3 regions of the Mesorhizobium sp. B1-1-8 genome follow, and region 1 is predicted to be linked to each of the others. Evidence: predicted binding sites of a transcription regulator. Region 1 holds the regulator's gene; each other region holds the start of a gene.

Evidence for each region. Region 1 encodes LexA, which represses DNA repair genes until DNA is damaged. Its sites were predicted from a motif close to TGTTCNNNNTGTGTTCNG; they were not measured.
Region 2: a site for LexA is predicted at 5,241-5,258, ahead of FJ974_RS24710 (PA0069 family radical SAM protein). Genes of this name have one in related genera too.
Region 3: a site for LexA is predicted at 4,591-4,608, ahead of FJ974_RS05915 (helicase-related protein). Genes of this name have one in related genera too.

The regions. Positions count from the first base shown of each region.
Region 1 is NZ_CP083956.1:3,584,903-3,592,253, forward strand. It holds gene gltX (glutamate--tRNA ligase) at 1-1,089, opposite strand, end outside; gene FJ974_RS17400 (ComEC/Rec2 family competence protein) at 1,194-3,653, shown strand; gene lexA (transcriptional repressor LexA) at 3,735-4,466, opposite strand; gene glp (gephyrin-like molybdotransferase Glp) at 4,584-5,789, opposite strand; gene moaC (cyclic pyranopterin monophosphate synthase MoaC) at 5,790-6,269, opposite strand; gene trpC (indole-3-glycerol phosphate synthase TrpC) at 6,272-7,084, opposite strand; gene trpD (anthranilate phosphoribosyltransferase) at 7,089-7,351, opposite strand, start outside.
Region 2 is NZ_CP083956.1:5,016,412-5,023,762, reverse strand. It holds gene FJ974_RS24745 (cell wall hydrolase) at 1-34, shown strand, start outside; gene FJ974_RS24740 (AtpZ/AtpI family protein) at 299-691, shown strand; gene FJ974_RS24735 (F0F1 ATP synthase subunit A) at 756-1,517, shown strand; gene FJ974_RS24730 (F0F1 ATP synthase subunit C) at 1,595-1,819, shown strand; gene FJ974_RS24725 (F0F1 ATP synthase subunit B) at 1,882-2,460, shown strand; gene FJ974_RS24720 (F0F1 ATP synthase subunit B) at 2,472-2,963, shown strand; gene FJ974_RS24715 (ribonuclease HII) at 3,160-3,858, opposite strand; gene FJ974_RS24710 (PA0069 family radical SAM protein) at 4,012-5,166, opposite strand; gene FJ974_RS24705 (glycosyltransferase) at 5,316-5,819, shown strand; gene FJ974_RS24700 (hypothetical protein) at 6,015-6,989, shown strand; gene FJ974_RS24695 (GFA family protein) at 6,979-7,351, opposite strand, start outside.
Region 3 is NZ_CP083956.1:1,200,876-1,208,226, forward strand. It holds gene fdxA (ferredoxin FdxA) at 15-353, opposite strand; gene FJ974_RS05910 (RNA-binding S4 domain-containing protein) at 597-983, opposite strand; gene FJ974_RS05915 (helicase-related protein) at 999-4,424, opposite strand; gene phbB (acetoacetyl-CoA reductase) at 5,125-5,847, opposite strand; gene FJ974_RS05925 (acetyl-CoA C-acetyltransferase) at 5,955-7,142, opposite strand; gene FJ974_RS30150 (hypothetical protein) at 7,235-7,351, shown strand, end outside.

The DNA of each region.
Region 1 (7,351 bases):
TTTCGCCCGCTCCTTGAGGCCGGGCATGGCGGCAAGCAGCCGCGCCTTGCCCTGATCGTCAAGATGCAGGGTGAGCGCCGGGCCACCTTCGAGATAGGGCAAGGTGGCGACGAAGATGTCGAACAGCGCGTGATCGTCCATCTTGCGCATATGGACGCCGTTCAGCGCCTCGAGCTTGGCGAAATCGAAGCGGGCGGCGCCCTTGTTGACGTCGCCGATGTCGAACCAGGCGATCATATCCTTGATCGACATCACCTCGTCGTCGCCATGGCTCCAGCCGAGCCTGGCGAGGTAATTGAGCAACGCCTCGGGCAGATAGCCCATGGCGCGATAGGCCTCGACGCCGAGCGCGCCGTGCCGTTTCGACAGCTTGGCGCCGTCGGCGCCATGGATCAGCGGGATGTGCGACATCGACGGCACGTCCCAGCCCATGGCGTTGTAGATCACGGTCTGGCGCGCGGCGTTGGTCAGGTGGTCGTCGCCGCGGATGATGTGGGTGACGCCCATGTCGTGATCATCGACAACAACGGCATGCATATAGGTCGGAGTGCCGTCCGAACGCAGAATGATGAAGTCGTCGAGATCCTTGTTGGGGAAACGCACCTCGCCCTGCACGCGATCGTGGACGACTGTCTCGCCTTCGGTCGGCGCCTTGATGCGGATGGCGCCCCTGACGCCGGCCGGTGCCTCCGACGGGTCGCGGTCGCGCCAATGGCCGTTGTAGCGCGGCGGCAGGCCTTTGGCCCGCGCTGCCTCACGCATGGCCTCGAGCTCGGCGGGCGTCTCGTAGCTGTAATAGGCCTTGCCCAAGCGCACGAGCTCCTCAGCCACTTCGCGGTGGCGTGGCGTGCGCATGAACTGCGAGACGGCGTCGCCGTCCCATGTCAGGCCGAGCCAGGTGAGCCCTTCGAGGATCGCCGTCGTCGCCGCCTCGGTGGAGCGCTCACGGTCGGTGTCCTCGATGCGCAGCAGCATCGTGCCGCCGGTGTGCTTGGCGTAGAGCCAGTTGAACAGCGCCGTGCGCGCGCCGCCAATGTGCAGGAAACCTGTCGGCGACGGGGCAAAACGGGTGACGACCTTGTCGGGCATGGAACTCTCAGGCTGGCACTGAAGGGCAGACGTTTGTCGCGCGGACTTTCGCGCGGCCGGCGTTCATGTAGCATAGGGGGTCTGGGGCGCAAGGGGCAGACCCGATGGCTGCAAGAGGCCGGGGCGCGGAGGAAGGCGAGGGCACGACAGTGGGCGTCAGCGAGCGCCTGCTGTTTGCCGGCAACGCACCTTCCGAAGCGGCGCCGGTTTTGGTTCCGGAGCCGCGTCCGGCCACGGAAATTCTGCCGCCCGACGGCGGCGCGTCCCGCGCGGTCGCACCAACGGCAGCTATTGTCCGGCTCCGCAGAGAGCTTCACCGTGTCTCGCTTCCCGCGCTTCGCCGAAATATCGGTGTAGCCGCCACCACGGAGCTCGACCGCGGCGTTGCCTTCCTGCTGGTTCCGGTGTTTCTCGCCGCCGGTGTCATCTATTACTTTTCGCTGAGCACCGAGCCGGATCTCTACAGGCCCATCGCGGCGGTTGCACTGCTGGCTGTCTGCGCGGCGGTTTCGCGGTCGTGGCAGACGACGCATCTCATCTTCATGGCGGCGCTGTTTTGCGCATTGGGTTTTCTCGCCGCCAAGGTCGAGACCTGGCGGGCGGCGACGCCGATGCTCGGCTCTGAGATCCAGACGCGGCTGACCGGCCGGCTCGTTATCGCCGAGCCGACAGCCAATGGCCGCGTCAGGCTGACCATCGATCTCATTTCGACGGCCAATCCAAAGCTGCGTTACGCGCCTGACCGGGTCAGGGTTTCGGCGCGTCGCATTCCGCCCGACATGAAGGCCGGATCGGTTCTGACCGGCTATGCCAAGCTTCTGCCGCCAACCGGACCGGTGCGGCCCGACAGCTATGATTTCTCCTTCGACAGCTATTTCACCGGCATCGGCGCCAGCGGATTTTTCATGGGCGATCCGAAGCTCATTGCGGCAACGGTCGACTCGCCTTTCGGTTCAAGCGTCGGCTTGGCCATCGAGAATGCGCGTGAGAACATCGCCGATCACATCAGGAGCACCATCGGCGGTTCCGAAGGCGAGATCGCAGCGGCATTGATTGTCGGCGTGCGTGCCGGCATTCCCGAAGAGATCAACGAGTCGATGCGGCGCACCGGCATCTATCACATCATCTCGATCTCGGGCCTGCACATGGCGCTGGTGGCCGGCACGATCATGCTTCTGCTGCGCGGCGCCTTCGCGCTGTTTCCGGATTTCTCATCGCGCCGGCCGGTCAAGAAATACGCCGCGGCCATCGCGCTTGCGTCGATCGCGGCCTACCTCGTCATCTCCGGCATCGTGGTCGCCGCCGAGCGAAGCTTTATCATGCTGGCGGTGATGCTGGTTGCAGTGCTCTTCGATCGCGCGGCGCTGACCATGCGCAATCTGGCGATCTCGGCGATTGCCGTCATCCTGGTGTCGCCGCATGAGGTGGTCGGTCCAAGTTTCCAGATGTCGTTTGCCGCCACGGCCGCCCTTGTCGGCGCCTATGCCGGCTTTGCCGACTATCGCGCCGGTAAAACAACAGCACCGCCGGCAAAGCTGTCGTTCCTCCGGTTCTGGTCGCGAAAGCTGGCGGTTGGAATTGGTGGCGCCGCCCTGACGTCGCTCATCGCCGGCAGCGCGACGGTGCTGTTTGCCATCTGGCATTTCCAGCGGGTGTCGCCACTCAGCGTTGTCGCGAACCTTGCGGTCATGCCGATCGTCTCGCTGATCGTCATGCCGTTTGCCGTCCTGAGCGCGCTGGCCATGCCTTTCGGCTTCGATGGCCCATTCCTCTACGTGATGGGAAAGGGCCTGACGGCGATGGTCGCGATCTCGGCGTGGATTTCGGAGCGCTCGCCGGTCGATGCCGTCGGGCTGATCTCGATCCAGTCGGTGCTGCTGGCGACGGTCGCGCTCGTCATCGCAACGATGGCGACCACGTGGCTCAGGCTGTTCGCGATTCCTTTCGCGCTCGCTGGCCTGCTTGCGATCCCGCACGTTCGCACGCCGGACGTCCTGATCTCCGAGGATGCGCATCTGGTGGCGATGCCGATCGGCGGCGGCGAACTCGCCATCAACCGCGCACGCTCGAACGAATTCACCACCGACAATTGGAAGCGCGCGCTGCAAGCCGAGGAAATTGTGCCGCCCGAAACGTTCGCGAAGGGCGCGCTGGACATCGCCGACCCCGTCGACTTGCCGCCGGGCTCGCCTTTCTATTGCACCGGCGACCTCTGCATCGCCCGGCATCCTTCGGGCGCCATCGTCGCGCTCGCCGAAGACCGTAACAGCGCGCGCCCGGCCTGCGGCTTTGCCGATCTCATCGTCATCAACGACGTCACGGCCTACAATCCCTGCCGCGATCCGCGCGTCCTCGTCGTCACCAAACGGCAGCTTGCGCGCGATGGCAGCGCCGCCGTCTTCTTCGACCCGCAATCGGCAACGGCGCAAGCGACGATCCGCTACTCGGTCGAAAAGCCTTACCGCCCCTGGCATGAGCAGCGGCGATATTCACGCGAGGCGAGGGGCCTGCCACCCTATAAACGTCCCGAGAAACCAGAAGCCAAGTCTGAGCCAGCTCAGTAGCGGTTTGTCCAAACCGCTACTGGTGTTTCGTTTTCCCGCAATTCCGGACGGAAAACCGCTGCGCACTTTTCCTGGAATTGCTCAATAGCGGCGGATCAGCCCGACGAGCTTGCCCTGAACCTTGACGCGATCCGGCCCGAAGATGCGGGTCTCATAGGCCGGGTTGGCGGCTTCCAGCGCGATCGAGGCGCCCTTGCGGCGGAAGCGCTTCAGCGTCGCTTCCTCCTCGTCGACCAGCGCCACCACGATCTCGCCGGGGCTGGCGGTGTCGGCGTTGCGGATGATGACGGTGTCGCCATCGAAGATGCCGGCCTCGATCATCGAGTCGCCCTTGACCTCGAGCGCATAATGCTCGCCGCCCGAGATCATGTCCGGCGGCACCGAGATCGAATGCGTCTGATGCTGGATGGCGTCGATCGGCACACCGGCGGCGATACGGCCCATCACCGGAATGGACACCGCCGGCACCGCATCGTCATTGCTGGGCGCGGGCGTGCGCGAGGGCGCTGCGGGCTTGATCTGCCGGCCGATATTGCCCTGTCCGCCTTGGATGACGCTCGGCGAAAACTTCCTCGCCGCGTTGAGGCCGGGCGCGATCGAATCGGGCAGGCGCAGCACTTCGAGCGCGCGAGCCCGGTTCGGCAGCCGGCGAATGAAGCCACGCTCTTCCAGCGCCGTGATCAGGCGGTGAATGCCCGACTTCGACGCAAGGTCAAGTGCTTCCTTCATCTCGTCGAAAGACGGCGGAATGCCGCTTTCCTTCAGCCGTTCGTGGATGAACATCAAGAGTTCATGTTGTTTGCGCGTCAGCATGGCGGCCCCCACGGGTCTCTGAAACCAGAATCAGAAAAACAAACCCAGAACAAACACTATCTGTTCCAGTTGTGTTCGGCAACCGTTTAAAGTTTAGTGAATGTGTTGACGTTTTGTTCAGCGTAACATCAGCACGCTGCATTCGGCGCCAGCTTCCGCGGCCGGCGCGAAGGGCTCGCGCACGATCAGGCCGTTGGCGTCGGCAAGCATTCTCAGCATCGAGGAATCCTGGATGCCGAACGGCGTCGCGACCAGCGCGCGATCATCCTCGCGTACCACGGCCCGTACATAATCCTGCCGCAGATCGTTGGCCTGCATCGCAGCAGCCAGCCGCGCCCTGCGCATGTCCTGCTGGAAACTACGGCCGCCGAGTCGCGCCAGCAACGGCTTCAGGAACAGCTGCGAGCAGACCAGGCTCGCCACCGGATTGCCGGGCAGACCGATGCAGCGGATATCGCCCAGCCGGCCAAACATCAAAGGTTTGCCGGGGCGCATGGCGATCTTCCAGAAGTCGAGGTTTATGCCTTCGCCGGTCAGCACGTCGTGGATCAGATCATGGTCGCCGACCGAGGCGCCACCAAGCGTGACGATGACGTCGGCCTTTGCCGCGACAGCTTTCTTGACCAGCGCCGCTATATCCTGCTCGCGGTCGGCGGCGATGCCGAGATCGAGAGCGCGGGCACCGACCGATTGTGCGGCGGCTGCGACGCCATAGGCATTGGAGGAGATGATCTGGTCCGGCCCGGGTTCACTGCCCGGCGCCAGCAATTCGTCGCCGGTGGCGACGATCGCGACCAGCGGCCGTCTCACCACGTTCAGCGTGGGATGGTTGGCCGATGCGGCCAGCGATAGCGCTGCCGGATCGAGTATGCGGCCCTTATCCAGCAGAACGTCGCCTTGCGAAAAATCCAGCCCGCGGCGGCGGATGTTGCGGTCTTTTGCCGTCGGCTCGGTCACCTCGACATGGCCATTGCCGAGATCGCGGACATTCTCCTGGATGACGATGGTGTCGGCGCCCTCCGGCACGGGAGCGCCGGTGAAGATGCGCACCGCCTCCGCCCGGCCGACGGACCCGTCATAGCCGCGCCCGGCCGGCGCCATGCCGATCACCGAGAGCCGCACCGGCACCGATGCCACATCCGCGGCCCGCACGGCGTAGCCGTCCATGGCCGAGGCGTTGAAGGGCGGCTGGGTGCGGAGCGCCACCACCGGTTCCGCCAGCGCACGGCCAGCCGCATCGGCCAACGGAACGCTTTCGCCCGGCAGTGCCGTGGCACCATCCAGCAGACGTTCGAGCGCCTCGGCGACCGGAACCAGCGCCATCTAAGAACCCGCCTTATAGTCGCCGGACTTGCCGCCGGTCTTCTCGACCAGTTTTATGCCGGAAATCACCATGGCGCGGTCCACCGCCTTGGCCATGTCGTAGATGGTTAAGCAGGCGACCGAAGCGGCAGTCAGCGCCTCCATCTCGACGCCGGTCTTGCCGGTGACGCGCGCGAGCGCAGTGACCTTGAGGCCTGGTAGTGCGCGATCCGGCTCGATGTCGACGGCAACCTTGGTCAGAAGCAGCGGGTGGCAGAGCGGGATCAATTCATAGGCCTTCTTGGCCGCCATGATGCCGGCGATGCGCGCGGTTCCCAGCACATCGCCCTTCTTGGCGTCGCCGGCAAGGATCATGTCGAGCGTTTCCGGCCGCATCGCGACAAAGCCTTCGGCGATGGCCGTGCGCGTCGTCTCGGCCTTGTCGCCGACGTCGACCATGTTGGCCTCGCCCTTGGCGCCGAGATGGGTGAGGGAGGCCATTTTCAAACGGCCTCGGCCGGCGCCTGGCCCGTGAGCAGGAGCTGCGTTGCCGCCGCGACATCCTGTTGCCGCATCAGGCTCTCGCCGACGAGGAAGGTGCCTATCCTGCTCTCTTCCAGCCGCCGGCAATCCTCATGCGTGAAGATGCCGCTCTCGCTGACCAGCAGCCGATCCGCCGGCACCACGGCCGCCAGCCGCTCCGAAACCCCGAGGCTGGTCTCGAATGTCCTGAGGTTGCGATTGTTGATGCCGATCAGCCGCGAGGAAAGCGCAAGCGCACGCTCCATTTCCACCTCGTCATGCACCTCGATCAGCGCATCCATGCCGAGGTCGAATGCTGTCGATTCCAGTTCACGGGCCATGGCGTCATCGACGCTGGCCATGATGATCAAAATCGCGTCCGCGCCCCAGGCACGGGCCTCATGGACTTGATAGGGATCGAACAAAAAGTCCTTGCGCAGCGCCGGCAGCGTCACGGCCGCGCGCGCACTGGTGAGAAACGCCGGCGCGCCCTGGAAAGACGGCGCGTCGGTCAACACCGAAAGGCAGGCGGCGCCGCCTTGCTGATAAGCCCTGGCCAGCGACGGCGGGTCGAAATCGGCGCGGATCAGGCCTTTGGACGGGCTCGCCTTCTTGATCTCGGCAATCAGCGCGAAGCCGCCGGCCTTGCGCTTGGCTTCCAGCGCCGCAAGGAAGCCACGCGGCGGCTCGATATCCCTCGCTTTGGCCTTGATCTCGGCCAGGGGCACGCTGAGCTTTGCCGCGGCGATCTCATCGCGCTTGTAGGCCTCGATCTTGCGCAGGATGTCGGACAAGGTTCTAACCGTTCGAAATCTCGATAAGCTTGTCGAGCACCGCAACCGCCCGGCCGCTGTCGATGGCTTGCGCCGCCGCCGCGATGCCGTCGGCAAGCGTCGTCGCCTTGCCGGCCACCACAAGACCGGCGCCGGCATTCATCAGCACCGTGTCGCGATAGGCGCCGGCGGCACCGCTCAGCATATCGCGCAGCGCCCTGGCGTTGTAGGCCGCGTCGCCGCCGCGAAGCTCGTCTTTCTTGTAGCGCTTCAGACCGACCGCTTCCG
Region 2 (7,351 bases), 1.4 Mb from region 1:
CTTCTACCGCACCTATGGCGGCGGCTGGAGCTGAGCGCTCGGGCGCTGCCTCCGGCCGGGCTCTTCGCGGTTTCCTGCATGCGCCGGTCGGTGCGCCCCGCCGCGCGGATTCGTCCCGAGTCCTCGCATAGGCGCGACGGGCACGATGTCGCACCTGAATAAGTTATTGATTTCGTTAGACAAAATACATCGAGCCGAAGTTCTGCCCGTGGCTTGACGGGCGCAAACCCTCTAACTATGTTGCCGGCGACTTTACAAGCGGACGGACGGCGATAGTCTGACCGGGCAGGGGGTTGCGATGGCCGACAAGAACGGGCCAGACGGAACCGGACAAACCGGCCGCGGCCAGCAGCATGAAGCCACCATCCGCGACGACGAACTTGAGCGCCGCCGGCGCGAGCTTGAAACATCGCTTGCGACAAGACGCACGGACCGGCTCGAGGGGAATGACGAAGCGAAAGCTGCGACCGGTTACGGTCAGGCACTGAAGCTGTCCAGCGAGTTCATCGCCGGAGTGGTGGTCGGTGTCGGCTTGGGCTGGATCATCGACCGCCTGGCGGGAACGGCGCCATGGGGTCTGATCGCCGGCCTGTTGCTGGGCTTTGGTGCCGCTATACTCAATGTCCTGCGTTCGGCGGGACTTGCACCGGAATTCGGCCAGGGCGGCAAGCCGCGCCAGCCGAAGCAATGAAGTAGGCGCCGCAAGGCGCGAAGTGAACTTAAGAAGCCGGTTGCGGCTTTGACGGGGATTAAAAGTGGCTGCTGCTGACAAGGTCGATCCGATCCACCAGTTCCAGATCCATCCGATCATTCCGCTTCACATCGGCGGCTATGACGTCTCCTTCACCAATTCCTCCCTGTTCATGGTCCTGACCATCGTCGTCGCTTCGGCCTTCCTTTACCTGACCACGTCCAGCCGCAGTCTCATCCCGGGCCGCCTGCAGTCGGTCTCTGAAATGGCCTACGAGTTCGTCAGCAACATGCTGCGCGATGCGGCGGGCAAGCAGGGCATGAAGTTCTTCCCGCTGGTGTTTTCGCTGTTCATGTTCGTGCTGGTCGCCAACCTGCTCGGCCTGTTCCCTTATTTCTTCACCGTCACCAGCCATATCATCGTCACCTTCACGCTGGCCGCGCTGGTCATCGGCACTGTCGTCGTCTACGGCTTCAGCCAGCACGGCCTCGGTTTCCTCAAGCTGTTCGTGCCGCAGGGCGTGCCGGTCTTTCTTTTGCCGCTGGTGGTGGCGATCGAAATCATTTCCTTCGTCTCGCGCCCCGTCAGCCTCTCGGTTCGTCTTTTCGCCAATATGCTGGCCGGCCACATCACGCTGAAAGTGTTTTCGGGCTTCGTCGTCAGCCTCAGTGCGTTCGGCGCCATCGGTATCGCCGGCTCGGTGCTGCCGCTCGCCATGGCGGTCGCGCTGACGGCGCTGGAATTGCTGGTGGCTTTCCTGCAGGCCTACGTCTTTGCCGTGCTGACCTGCATGTATTTGAACGACGCTCTGCACCCGAGCCACTGATCGATTTACCCGGCGCCCCGGCGCCAGCTTACCCGACGTACCAACCGCAACGACTACGGAACCAACAGGAGTTTGAAATGGAACTAAATGCAGCAGCTGCAATCGGCGCCGGCATCGCTTGCCTCGGCATGGGTGGCGCGGGCATCGGCCTCGGCAACATCTTCGGCAGCTACCTCTCGGGCGCGCTGCGCAACCCGTCGGCAGCTGACGGCCAGTTCGGCCGCCTGATCTTCGGCTTCGCCGTGACCGAAGCTCTGGGCATTTTCTCGCTCCTGATCGCGCTGCTCCTGGTCTTCAAGTAAAGAGCAGGCGCTGACGAAAGGGGTCGCATGGTGCGGCCCCGCCGTATGGACAGGGGAATGAGATGTTCGTGACATCTGCCTTTGCGCAAGAAACCGCGCCGGCCGCGGCCGAAGGCGACACACACGCGGGCACCGCCGTGCCTGCCGAGCATGGCACGTTCCCGCCGTTCAATGCCGCGACCTTCCCGTCGCAGATCCTGTGGCTGGTCATCACCTTCGGGCTCTTCTATTTGTTCCTGAAGCGTGTGGTGATGCCGCGTGTCGGCGGCATCATCGATGTCCGCAACGATCGCATCACCCAGGACCTCGACCACGCCGCCAGGCTGAAGGGCGAGGGCGACGCCGCTATTGCCGCCTATGAGCAGGAACTGGCGGAAGCCAAGGCCCGCGCCAATTCCATCGGCCAGCAGGCGAGCGATGCCGCCAAGGCAGATGCCGAAGCCGCGCGCAAGAAAGTCGAGGCGGAGCTCGAAAAGAAGCTCGGCGAGGCCGAGGCGAGCATCGCCTCGATCAAGGCCAGGGCGATGAAGGAAGTCGGCACGATCGCCGAGGACACCACTTCGGCCATCGTCGAGGCGCTTGTCGGCGGCAAGACCGACAAGGCCGAGATCGCGGCCGCGGTCAAATCCGCGAGCCGGTGAGGAGCGGAATCATGGACGCCACATCACTCGCCACGCTCTGGGCAACCATTGCCCTGATCATCTTTCTCGGCGCCGTCATCTACCTGAAGGTCCCGGGTATGCTGGCCAAGTCGCTAGATGCCCGCGCGGCCAAGATCAGCAGCGAACTGGAAGAAGCCCGCCGTCTGCGCGAGGAGGCACAGCAACTGCTTGCCCAGTATCAGAAGAAGCGCAAGGAAGCCGAGCAGGAGGCCGCCGACATCGTCGCCGCCGCCAAGCGCGAAGCCGAGCTTGTCGCCGCCGAGGCGAAAAAGCGGACCGAGGATTATGTCGCGCGGCGCACCGCGCTTGCCGAGCAGAAGATCGGCCAGGCCGAGCGCGAGGCGGTCAGCGAAGTTCGCGCCAGCGCGGTCGACATCGCCGTCGAAGCGGCCCGCGCGCTGCTTGCCGCCAAGGTCGATTCCAAGGCCGGAGCGGATCTGTTCAAGTCGGCGCTGCAGGACGTGAAAGCCAAGCTGAACTGATGCAGGTGATCTCCCCCCTCGAGGGGGAGATGTCGCCGAAGGCGACAGAGGGGGTCGGTTCGACTGGACGCGACGCTATTCGGCGCGGACACCAAATTTAGAGAAACAGGGTTGGCGCTTCACGCGAGGCGACCCCCTCTGGCCTGCCGGCCATCTCCCCCTCAAGGGGGGAGATTACGCGCACCCTCGCCGGCGCTCACTCCAGCCCGGCGAAGCTTTCTTCCTCGTCCGCCACCTCAGCGCTACCCAGCCGGAACGGCGCGAACGACGCACGGTGCAATCTCGCCACCGGCCCATGCGCCTCGATCGCGGTCCGATGTCGGACCGTCGCATACCCCATATGGACCTCGAAGCCATAGCGATCGTGATGGCCGCCGCAGCCGCACATCATGCGGTCTCGCATCACCTTGGCGACGATCGAGGCGGCGGCGATCGACTGCGAGCGCTGGTCGCCCCTGATCAGGGCGCGGCCGTCGCAGGGCAGCCCCGGCGGCACGTCGCGGCCGTCGGCCAGCGCCAGCTTCGGCCGCAGCGACAGGCCGGCGACGGCACGGCGCATCGCTTCGAGGCTGGCTTTCAGGATGTTGCTGTTGTCGATCCCCTCGGCGCTGATCGAGGCCATCGAAACGCAGAGCGCCGAGCCCAGGATCTTCAGGAACAGCGCCTCGCGCTGCAAATGGGTGAGGCGCTTGGAATCGTCGAGGCCTTCTGGAATGTTGGTTGGGTCCAGCACCACGGCGGCGGCGACCACCGGCCCGGCGAGCGGCCCTCGCCCGGCCTCATCCATTCCCGCCACGGGCCAAAGGCCTTCGGCCATCGCCTTCGTCTCGACGGAGAAGTCGGGCTTCTCGACGATTTCAAACAGGGGCGGAGAATCGGAACGCGAGCGAGCCATGGTGCGGCGAGGTTCGCATCGGCTCCGATTCTCCGCAAGTCCCTCCGGGTCCGATGGGGCGTCGGAACGGGAGGGCACCGTCTCACGGCCGGGGGACAGGCCGGACGGGATTGCGCGCCTGGGCAGCATCGCGTGCCCACGCTTTTTCTTTCGTCAAAGCAGCATCAGCTGTTCGCTGGCATTGGCTCCCGCGACGAACTGATCGGTCCTGAGAGTCCGCCGCTCGGCATTGAGGCCGAGCCGCTTGGCCGCGATCTCGAAGCGCCGGCCGATCTGCCAGGCATAGGGACCGGCGCCCTTCATGCGCTTGCCCCATTCCGAATCGTAGTCCTTGCCGTCGCGCATCGAACGGATCAGCGACATCACATGCCGGTAGCGGTCCGGATAATGGCGCAGCAGCCAGTCCTTGAAGATCGGCGCCACTTCCAGCGGCAGCCGCAGCACGACATAGCCGGCTTCGCGGGCGCCGGCGGCGCGCGCCGAATCGAGAATGCGCTCCATCTCCGGATCGGTCAGGCCGGGAACGATCGGCGCCACCATCACGGATGCCGGGACGCCGGCCTCGGCAAGCTGCTTGATCGCCTCCAGCCGCTTGGTCGGCGTCGAAGCGCGGGGTTCCATGGTTCTCGCCAGCATGCGGTCGAGCGTCGTCACCGACAATGCCACTTTGGCAAGGCCCCGCTCGGCCATGCGCGACAATATGTCGATGTCGCGGACCACCAGCGCCGACTTGGTGACGATGCCGACTGGGTGGCCGCGCGCTTCCAGCACTTCGAGGATCTCGCGCATGATCCGGTACTGCTTCTCGATCGGCTGATAGGGGTCGGTGTTGGTGCCTATGGCGATGGTGCGCGGCTGGTAGCCAGGCTTCGATAATTCCTTGTCGAGCATGCGCGCCGCATCCGGCTTGGCGAACAGTTTCGATTCGAAATCGAGCCCCGGCGACAGCCCCATGAAGGCATGCGTCGGCCTGGCGAAGCAGTAGACGCAGCCATGCTCGCAGCCTCGATAGGGGTTGATTGACCGGTCGAAGGAAATATCCGGCGATTCGTTGCGGGTGATGATGGTGCGCGGCTTCTCGACCTGCACCTCGGTCTTGAACGGCGGCAATTCCTCCAGCGAATTCCAGCCGTCGTCGAATACATGCCGGCTGACCGGCTCGAAGCGGCCCGACGGGTTGATGCCGGCCGAACGGCCGCGATTGCGGTCCGGCCGCACCCGCATGCCGCTCTGTTCGATCATCGCATTCGCCATCTCGGCTCTGCCAGCTCCGAAAGCGGCAATGTCGGCACGTACGATCTGTTCCATTTTCGCCCTCTCCCAGGGACTGTCGGCAGGCTGTCGAATCGCTCTGTTCATGAAACTATTCCTATTTCCTCAATGAGAACAAATCAAGAACTTTTTCGTGCAAAACGCACGACTGGCGCAGTGTCCGGCTTTCGGCTATTCGGCTGACGATGCTCAGCGTTCTGATCGAAACCAGCAACGACGAAGAGGGCCTTGCCCGCACGCTCGCCTCGCTGGTCGGCGGCGCGGTCGAGGGCATCGTGCGCGATGTCGTCGTCTGCGACACCGGCTCGACCGACCAGACGCATCGCGTCGCCGAACATGCCGGCTGCCACTATGTCGCGGCCGGCATCGCGGCCGGCATCGGCCAGGCCAAGGGTGACTGGCTGCTGATCCTGGAGCCAGGCGCGCGGCTGGCCGACGGCTGGATCGAAGCGGTCGCCGCTCACATGGCGAGACAGACCATGCCGGCGCGCTTTTCACGCGCGCGGGCAAATCGCGCGCCGTTCCTGGCGCGGGTCTTTTCCGCCAACCGCGCGCTCGCCGAAGGGCTTGTCATCAGCAAGCGCCAGGCTGCGGCGCTCGCCAAGAGCGCGCGCAGCGCCGAAGCTTTGGCGCGCGGCCTCGCCACGAAGCGGCTGGACGCGGAAATCTGGGTTGCGCCGCCGAAGTGAAGTTTCCGTTCTGCGGGCCACAGCGAGTAGTGTGGTAAAATTCGGCGCTATCTCGATCGTGCCTTCTATTGTGCGTTGCACAAAAAATTAGGTGGAGTTAAAATTTCCTCGGTGCGGAACAATCGGGTTTGGGGAACGCTAGAGCGGTAGGCTGCCGACGCGTGGTCGGGTCGCCGTTCATCACGAGGACCCCCGATGAATCTTGCTACCCCAGACAAATCCGGCACGGCCAGCCTGGAGGCGATCGCCCGAAACGGCAGCTTGTTCAGCCGCATCGCCGTGCGCATCCCGACCTATCTGTCGGACCTTCGTGAGAACCCGGCCTGGCTGCCGATGTTCGTGCTGGCGCGCACCATGCCTGGACGCCGCATGCACTGGCTTGGCGCCAAACGCACCCGCCCGCTCGAGAACGCAGATGAGACCATGTTCGCCGGCGTCGAGCGCGACGCTGCTGTCGAGGCGCTGCGGTCCGATGGGCTGTTTTCCGGCCTGATGCTGCCGCGGGCGATCCATGAGGAGATCGGCGCCTTCGCCGGCCGCACGCCCTGTTTCGGCAATTTCGACCGCCGCCTCGAATTCATGCCCGGCGAGCATGCCGAGGCGGAAAAGCGCTTCGGCCGCTCACTGCTCAGCGGGCATTATTTCGAGCGTAGCCTCGACTGTCAGGCAGTGCTCGCCGTTCAGTACGATCCGCTGCTGCTCGATATCGCCCAGCACTATCTCGGCGGCCAGGCCAAGCTGATCACCACGCGCGTCTGGTGGAGCTTCCCGACCGGCAAGGCCTCCGACGCCGACAAGAACCTCGCCTCGCTCGGCAAATATCATTTCGACCTCGACGACTGGCGCATGCTGAAATTTTTCTTCTACCTGGTGCCGGTCGATGCCGGCACCGGACCGCATGTCTATATCCGCGGCAGCCACAGGCGCCGGGCGATCAAGCATCAGCTGACGCTGCTGGTCGGGCACTCGGCCGAAGAGGTTCTGGGCGTCTACGGCCCGCAGAGCCCGGTCACGCTGACCGGCGAGGCCGGCCTTGGCTTTGTCGAGGATCCATTCGGCTTCCACATGGGCACCGTGCCGGCGCATACGCCAAGGCTGATGATGGAAGTCGGCTTCGGCGTCTCGCGCCCGTCGCGCCGCCGCTTCCATGGCGAGCCGGTCATCCGCTGATCGTGACTTTGACCGGCGTCCAGGCGGTGTGGCGTCTGGTCAGGCGCTGCTCGCGGCCTTCGGCGTCGTAGCGCACCGGGATCGGCTCGCGGGAAAACCGCTCGCGGTCGTCCAGCGCGTTGACGATGACGATCGCCCTGGCCTCGGCGCCGTCGCCGGCGATCGCCGCGACATAGACACCGCATTCCCGGCAGACAAGATAGTCGGCGGTGCGCAGGCCGAAGCGATAGATCTGCAGCCGCGCTTTGTCCTCTACGGAAATAACCAACTGGCCGTTTGGATCGGCGGCGGCGCGCGAACCGTGCCGGGTGCAGAACGAGCATTGGCAGGCGCGGACTTCGATCCGGGCAGGGTCGACCGTG
Region 3 (7,351 bases), 2.4 Mb from region 1:
GCAGGCCCTGCGGATCAGTCACCTTCGCCAGGTTCGGCCGAGAAATATTTCTCGAACTTTCCGGCCTCGCCGTCGAAGTCCTTGGCATCCGCCGGCGGTTCCTTCTTGGCCGTGATGTTGGGCCATTTCTCGGCGTATTCGGAATTGATCTGCAGCCATTTGTCGAGGCCGGACTCGGTGTCCGGCTTGATCGCGTCGGCCGGGCATTCGGGCTCGCAGACGCCGCAGTCTATGCATTCGTCGGGATGGATGACGAGCATATTTTCGCCTTCGTAGAAACAGTCGACCGGACAGACCTCGATGCAGTCCATGTATTTGCATTTTATGCAATTGTCGGTCACGACATAGGTCATCGCAGGCTCCGGGCCGTCCCGTCTTTCTTAGAGCGACGTGCGCCCCCATGGGCACTAAGTACGCTCTAACTCTTTTAGAACTTGCGCATCGTGCTTTCCAAAAATCGATTCCGATTTTCGGGCCGATGCGGCAGCTTTTTTGGTGAGGTAACGCCTTTGCCTGCCGCTTGCAAGGGCGGGAATTGCTGGCAGCACGGGCGTTTCCGGATTGGATTTCTCTCCGGCGGCCAGGCGCCGGCCGGGTCAGTCCTCGCCGAGCAGCCGGTCGGTCTGGCGGCGCTCGCGCTTGGTCGGGCGGCCGCTGCCGGCCTCGCGCAGCGCTGGAATGGCGTCGGGAACCGCCTCTCCCTTGAGGGCCGGCGGCGGCGACATGTCTTCATAGAGCAGCCGTGCCTCTTCGGCCGGACCGCGCCGAGCCCCGGGCTCGAGCACCTTCCAGACCAGGATCCGACCCTCCAGCGTTATGGTAAGGACATCGCCGCAACGGACGATGTCCGATGCCTGCGCTGCTTTGTCGCGATTGATGCGGACGCGGCCGGCAACGACGATTTTGGCGGCCAGCGAGCGCGATTTGACCGCGCGCGAGAAGAACAGCCATTTGTCGATGCGCTGGCGGCCTTCCGCGACCATCGGAACCGAGCGAAGCTATTTCTTCAGCTGGTCGCGCAAGGCGGCGAGCTTGGCGAAGGGCGAATCCGGATCGAAGCGCTGTGGACGTTCCTCGCGCGGCTTCGCCTGGAAGGCCGGCTTGCCGCCCTGCGCGTTGCCCTTGCCGTCCTGCCGGTTGCCCTTCCAGTCGGGCCGGCCTTCGCGGCGGCCCCCCTCGTGGCGATCCGGACGCTCGCCCTGCGGCTTGGCATCACGCCGTTCGCCGGTTTCGCGCCGGTCTCCAGTTTCCGGTCTCGGCTTGAACTTCGAGCGGTCGAAGCGCGGCTTGCCGGCGCCGTCACGCTGGTCGCGGCGACCCTCCTGGGCAGGCCGGTCCGCCGGCTGGCCGGAAGCGGCATCAGGCTGGTTATCCCGCGCCTGACCGGCAGGGTGGGCCTGCGCCCCGCGTGGACGATTGTCCCGGCGGTTGTCGTGGCGGTGGCGCGGACGCTGATGGTCGAAACGCGCTTGCCGCCAAAGAAGGACCGGCTTCGGTTCCTCGGCCTCGGTGGGAGCCTCAGCCTCTGGCGGGGCCCCAGCTTCGGCTGGAGCCTCGGCTTCCGGTGCTGCGACTTCCGGTGCTGCGGCTTCCGCCGGTGCAGCTTCGCTTGCCACGGAGGCTTCGACCTCGGCAGCCGGCGCGCCAGCTTCCGTTACCGGCTCGGCAGCCGGCGCATCGGTCTGCTCTGCTGCCGGCGAGGCCGCTTCCGCAGCTTCCGTTTGTGTCTCCTCTGCCGTCGCGAGTTCCGCGCCCGCTTCGGCGACAGGTTCCTCGGCGGTTTCGGCCGCAGCCTCAGTTGCCACCACCGCCGGCTCCGGACTTTCGGCTGGTGTCTCGGTGGCTTCGGCGGTCGGCGTTTCGGCTGCCGCTGCCGCGCGCGCGGCCTCTTCCGCTGCCAGCTTGGCGGCGGCGGCTTCGCGGGCGGCATTGTCCTGCGCCTCGAGTTTCGCCTTCACTTCGGCGGCCGGCTTCGGCTCGGCGCGGTAGCCGAGACCCTTCAGGATCTCTTCCATGTCGTCGGCGGTGGCGCCGAGAATCGACATCATCGGCGGCGTCACCATGAAGGACTGGCCGTCATAGGCGCCATCAGGCCGCTGGCCGAGGCCGGGCTTCCAGTTGGTCGCCGGGCGGATGAGATCGGCCAGTCGCTCCAGAATGTCGACGCGCACTGCGCGGCGGCCGAGATTGCGGTAGCCGGCGAGCTTGTAGAAGGTCTTGTCGAAGGCCGGGTCGATGACCACCGAGGTGCGGCCGGAGGCAAGCGCGTGCACTACGTCGCCGAAGCCCGGCTTGTCCTTGCCATCATTCTTCAATGCCCACAGCAGCGTCACCAGCCCGGCGGGCGCCGGCTTGATCAGCGCCGGCACGAAGACGTGGTAGGCGCCGAAGCGCACGCCCAGGCGGCGCAATGCGGCGCGTCCTTCCTGGTCGAGCGACTTCATCTCCTCGGCTATGTCGCGGCGGTTGATGAGGCCAAAATGCTCGACGAGCTGGAAGGCGATGCCGCGGCCGATGCCGGTAAGCTGTTCGGCATTCTTCAAATCGACCAGCGGCTTCAAAAGCGACTCGATCTGGAAATTGACGAAACGCTCGGCGCGCGCCGCGACCTTGTCGCGGGCCGGCCCGGTGAGCTGCTCGTCGGCCAGCAGCACAAGGCGCGGCTTCAACGCTTCGTCGCTGGCAACCAGCGTGCCGATCGGCGCGCCGATCCAGCGCACCGTACCGTCAGAGCCGAGTGCCAGATCGCCATTGGCGCAGGCGCCGAAGCGGTCGGCGCGCGCCTCGAATTCGGCGGCAAGAGCCTTCTGGGCGGCGGTGCGCACAGCCTTGGCATCCTCGCCGCCGGCGCTCTGGTCGGCGGTGAAGCGGAAGCCTTGCAGTTCGCCGACATGATGGCCTTCGACGAGGACAGTTCCGGTTGGGCTGATTTCGGCTTCAGGCATGGTATTTTCTCTAAGGCGCCGCATGAGGACGGAAGTCCTGCGGTCTACGAAGCGTTTCGTCAACCGCTCATGCAGCGCATCCGACAATCTGTCTTCGATTTCACGCGTCTTTTCCTGCCAGTGTGCCTGATCGGCCAGCCAGCCCGGCCGGTTGGAGACGAAAGTCCAGGTACGGATCTGGGCGATCCTGTGCGACAGCGTGTCGATATCGCCGTCCGTCGTGTCGGCGCGCCGCACCTGCTCGGCCATGTAATTTTCGTCGACATGGCCATGGCGCGAAAGGTCCATATAGATCGAGGCGATGAGGTCGGCATGCTGGGCCGGCGCGATCTTGCGGTAGTCCGGCAGGGCGCAGGCTTCCCACAGCAGCGCCACGCGCCTGGCGTCGGTGGCTAAAGCGCGGATCTCCTCGTCGCGCGACAGGTGGTCCAGCGCCTGCGCGTCCACTGCCGGCAACGCCCGCGTCAGCCCTTCGACCGGCGCGTTGGTCTCGATCGAGCGCTTCAGCGCGTCGAGGCTGGCGAAATCGAAATCGGCGGTGCGCCACTGCATCACCTTCACCGGATCGAAGTCATGGCTTTCGATCTTCTTGACCAGATCCTCGTCGAGCGGATCGACCTGGCCGGTGACGCCGAAGGTGCCGTCGCGCAGATGGCGGCCGGCGCGGCCGGCGATCTGGCCGAGCTCGGCCGACGTCAGGTTGCGGTATTGGTAGCCGTCGAACTTGCGGTTCTGGGCGAAGGCGACATGGTCGAGGTCAAGGTTAAGCCCCATGCCGATGGCATCGGTGGCGATGAGATAGTCGACATCGCCCGACTGGAACAGCGCCACCTGGGCGTTGCGGGTGCGCGGCGACAGCGCGCCGAGCACGACGGCGGCACCGCCCTGCTGGCGGCGGATCAGCTCGGCGATGGCATAGACCTCGTCGGCGGAGAAGGCGACGATCGCGGTGCGCCGGGGGAGGCGGGTGAGCTTCTTCGAGCCGGCATAGGCAAGATGCGACAGCCGCGGCCGCGTCACCACCGAGACGCCCTTCAGCAGGCGCTGCAGGATGCCGTGCATGGTGGCCGCACCGAGCAGCAACGTCTCCTGGCGACCGCGCAGATGCAGGATGCGGTCGGTGAAGATGTGGCCGCGCTCGAGATCGCCGGCGAGCTGCACCTCGTCGATGGCGACAAAGGCGGCGTCGGTTTCGCGCGGCATCGCCTCGACGGTGCAGACCGAATATTTCGCGCTCGCCGGGACGATCTTCTCCTCGCCGGTGATCAGCGCCACCTTATGGGCGCCGACCTTCTCGCTGACGCGGGTATAGACCTCGCGCGCCAGCAGCCGGAGCGGCAGGCCGATGACGCCCGTCTCATGCGCCACCATGCGCTCGATGGCGAGATGGGTCTTGCCGGTGTTGGTGGGGCCGAGCACGGCCGTCACGTCGCGGCCTGAAAGTATCAACGGCTGGGAGTGTTTCGGGTGGATGTTCATCGGCTCGGAAATGAGGCTTTCTGCCGCTTGTTGTCGGGAACGCGGCGGCGCCGCCGCGTGTGACAGGCGACACATAAGGATTTCGGGCGCGAAGCGAAAGCGGAATGTTCCATCGCGACGATGGCCACCGCAATGGAAGGGTCAGAATCCGTCGCTGGTTAACCGTTGGAACGAGTCTGGAACGAATCGGCGACGAATCGACGACTCGTCCTGATTCAGGTTTTGTTCACGGCTATATGTGGATTTTTTGACGACGAGTCTCACCACATGCTGAATCTCTAAACTGGCCCGATTCATGCTTGGCCTCAGTACGACGCGAAGTACTGTTAACCTTTGCCGGTGAACAATCGTGGCGCGAGTGGGCTCACCCGTCAAACTTATGAAATTATTGATCTTTCTTACCGACGGTTAACCATCTCAGCGCCGTTTGACGCCGCTGCCGTTAACTTTCCGGCCAAAGCCGGAACGAATCGGCGACGAATCAGCGATTCAAAGGTTTTCCGGTTTTGTTCACCCCAACATATAGTGTTGCCCACAGCTTGCGCACCGAAAAGTCACAGCTTGTGAACGGGTTTTGCACAGAGCGGGAGCGAGGCCGTTAATCTTTGCGTGCCGTATTGAGGCAAGGTGTCGCGCCAGCCTCATCGGCAGCGCATAGCGGCCCGGCTGTCCGGGCCGCCCTCCATCGGGATGAAAGACCTCAGGCGAAGTACTGGCCGCCATTGGCGGTGATGGTCGAGCCGGTGATGAAGCCGGCCTCCTCCGACGCCAGGAAGACGACACAGCGCGCGATCTCTTGCGGCTCGCCGAGACGGCCGACCGGGATCTGAGCGATGATCGATTCCCGCACTTTTTCCGGCACGGCCATGACCATGTCGGTGGCGATGTAGCCGGGGCAGATAACATTGACGGTGATGCCCGCGCGGGCGCCCTCTTGAGCAAGCGCCTTGGAGAAGCCGATGTCGCCGGCTTTCGAGGCCGAATAGTTGACCTGGCCCATTTGGCCTTTCTGGCCGTTGATCGAGGAAATGGTGATGACGCGGCCGAACCTGCGGTCGCGCATGCCGCCCCACAGCGGATGCGTCATGTTGAAGACACCCGACAGGTTGGTGTCGATGACCTCTTTCCACTGCTCGGGCGTCAGTTTGTGGAACATGGCGTCGCGGGTGATGCCGGCATTGTTGACCAGCACCGAAACCGGGCCGAGGTCGGCCTCGACCTGCTTGATGCCGGCGGCGCAGGCGTCGTAGTCGGCGACCGACCATTTGTAGGTCTTGATAGCGGTCTCGGCGGTGAACTTGCTTGCGGCCTCGTCATTGCCGGCATAGTTCGCGGCGACCGAATAGCCGGCGCTCTTCAGCGCCACCGAAATCGCGGCACCGATGCCGCGCGATCCGCCCGTGACGATTGCTACTTTGGTCATGAAGTTCCTCCCTTTTGGTCGAAGGAGCGAATAGGGAGTAGCGAAGCCCGCTGCGCCGACGCCGTTCTTCCCTATTCGCTATTCGCTACTCCCTATTCGCTATTGGCTCAGTTCAGCGCTTCCACGCACATGGCGACGCCCATGCCGCCGCCGATGCACAGCGTGGCGAGGCCCTTTTTGGCGCCGCGGCGGCGCATTTCGAAGACCAGCGTGTTGAAGATGCGGGCGCCCGAGGCGCCGATCGGATGGCCGATGGCAATCGCGCCGCCATTGACGTTGACGATCGACGGATCCCAGCCGAGCCCCTTGTTGACCGCGCAGGCCTGGGCGGCGAAAGCCTCGTTCGCCTCGACCAGGTCGAGATCCTTCACCGACCAGCCGGCCTTCTCCAACGCCCTCTTGGAAGCGGGAATCGGCCCGGTGCCCATGACCGCCGGATCGACGCCGGCGGTTGCCCAGGACGCGATGCGCACCAGCGGGGTAATGCCGCGCCTGGCGGCCTCCGCCTCCGTCATCAGCAGCGCGCCGGCTGCGCCGTCGTTGATGCCGGACGCGTTGGCGGCGGTGACCGTGCCGTCCTTGTCGAAGGCCGGCCGCAGTTTGGTCATGGCATCCAGCGTCGCGCCGTGGCGGACATACTCGTCCTGATCGACGATGGTGTCGCCCTTCTTGCCCTTGATGGCAAAGGCGACGATCTCGTCCTTGAACTTGCCGGCCTTCTGCGCGGCCTCGGCCTTGTTCTGCGAGGCCAGCGCGAACTGGTCCTGTTCTTCGCGGGTGATCTGGAACTGGCGGGCGACATTCTCGGCGGTGTTGCCCATATGGTAGCCGTTGAAGGCGTCCCACAGGCCGTCCTTGATCATGGTGTCGATCATCTTGTAGTCGCCCATCTTGACGCCGGCGCGCAGATGCTCGGCATGCGGCGACAGCGACATCGATTCCTGGCCGCCGGCGACGATCACCCTGGCGTCGCCCGTGGCGATCTGCTGCATGCCGAGCGCGATCGCCCTGAGGCCCGAGCCGCAAACCTGGTTGAGGCCCCAGGCGGTGGTCTCCTTGGGCAGGCCGGCATTGATCGAGGCCTGGCGGGCGGGGTTCTGGCCTTGCGCGGCGGTCAGCACCTGGCCGAGGATGACCTCGTCGACTTCGTTCGCCTCGACGCCTGAACGCGCGAGCAATTCCCGGATGACCACGGCGCCGAGCTCATGCGCCGGCGTGGCGGCGAAACTGCCGTTGAAGGAACCGACAGCGGTGCGGGCGGCGCTGGCGACGACGATTGAATTGGAAGCGGACATTTTCTTCTCCAGGCTTCGAGGTGTCGTGTTTTAGGGTTCCGTTAAAGACTTTTCTTGCCCGTTCCAGAACCCAAGTCAAACCGGAAATGGGCATGGCCGCCATGCGCCGCAAGCAGGCCACGCGGTTGGCTCGCCGCGGCGCAGCGATCGTGGCGCAGCATTTTCCACCTGTCGTGCAGCACAAATTGATGCCGCACTGCACAAACCGC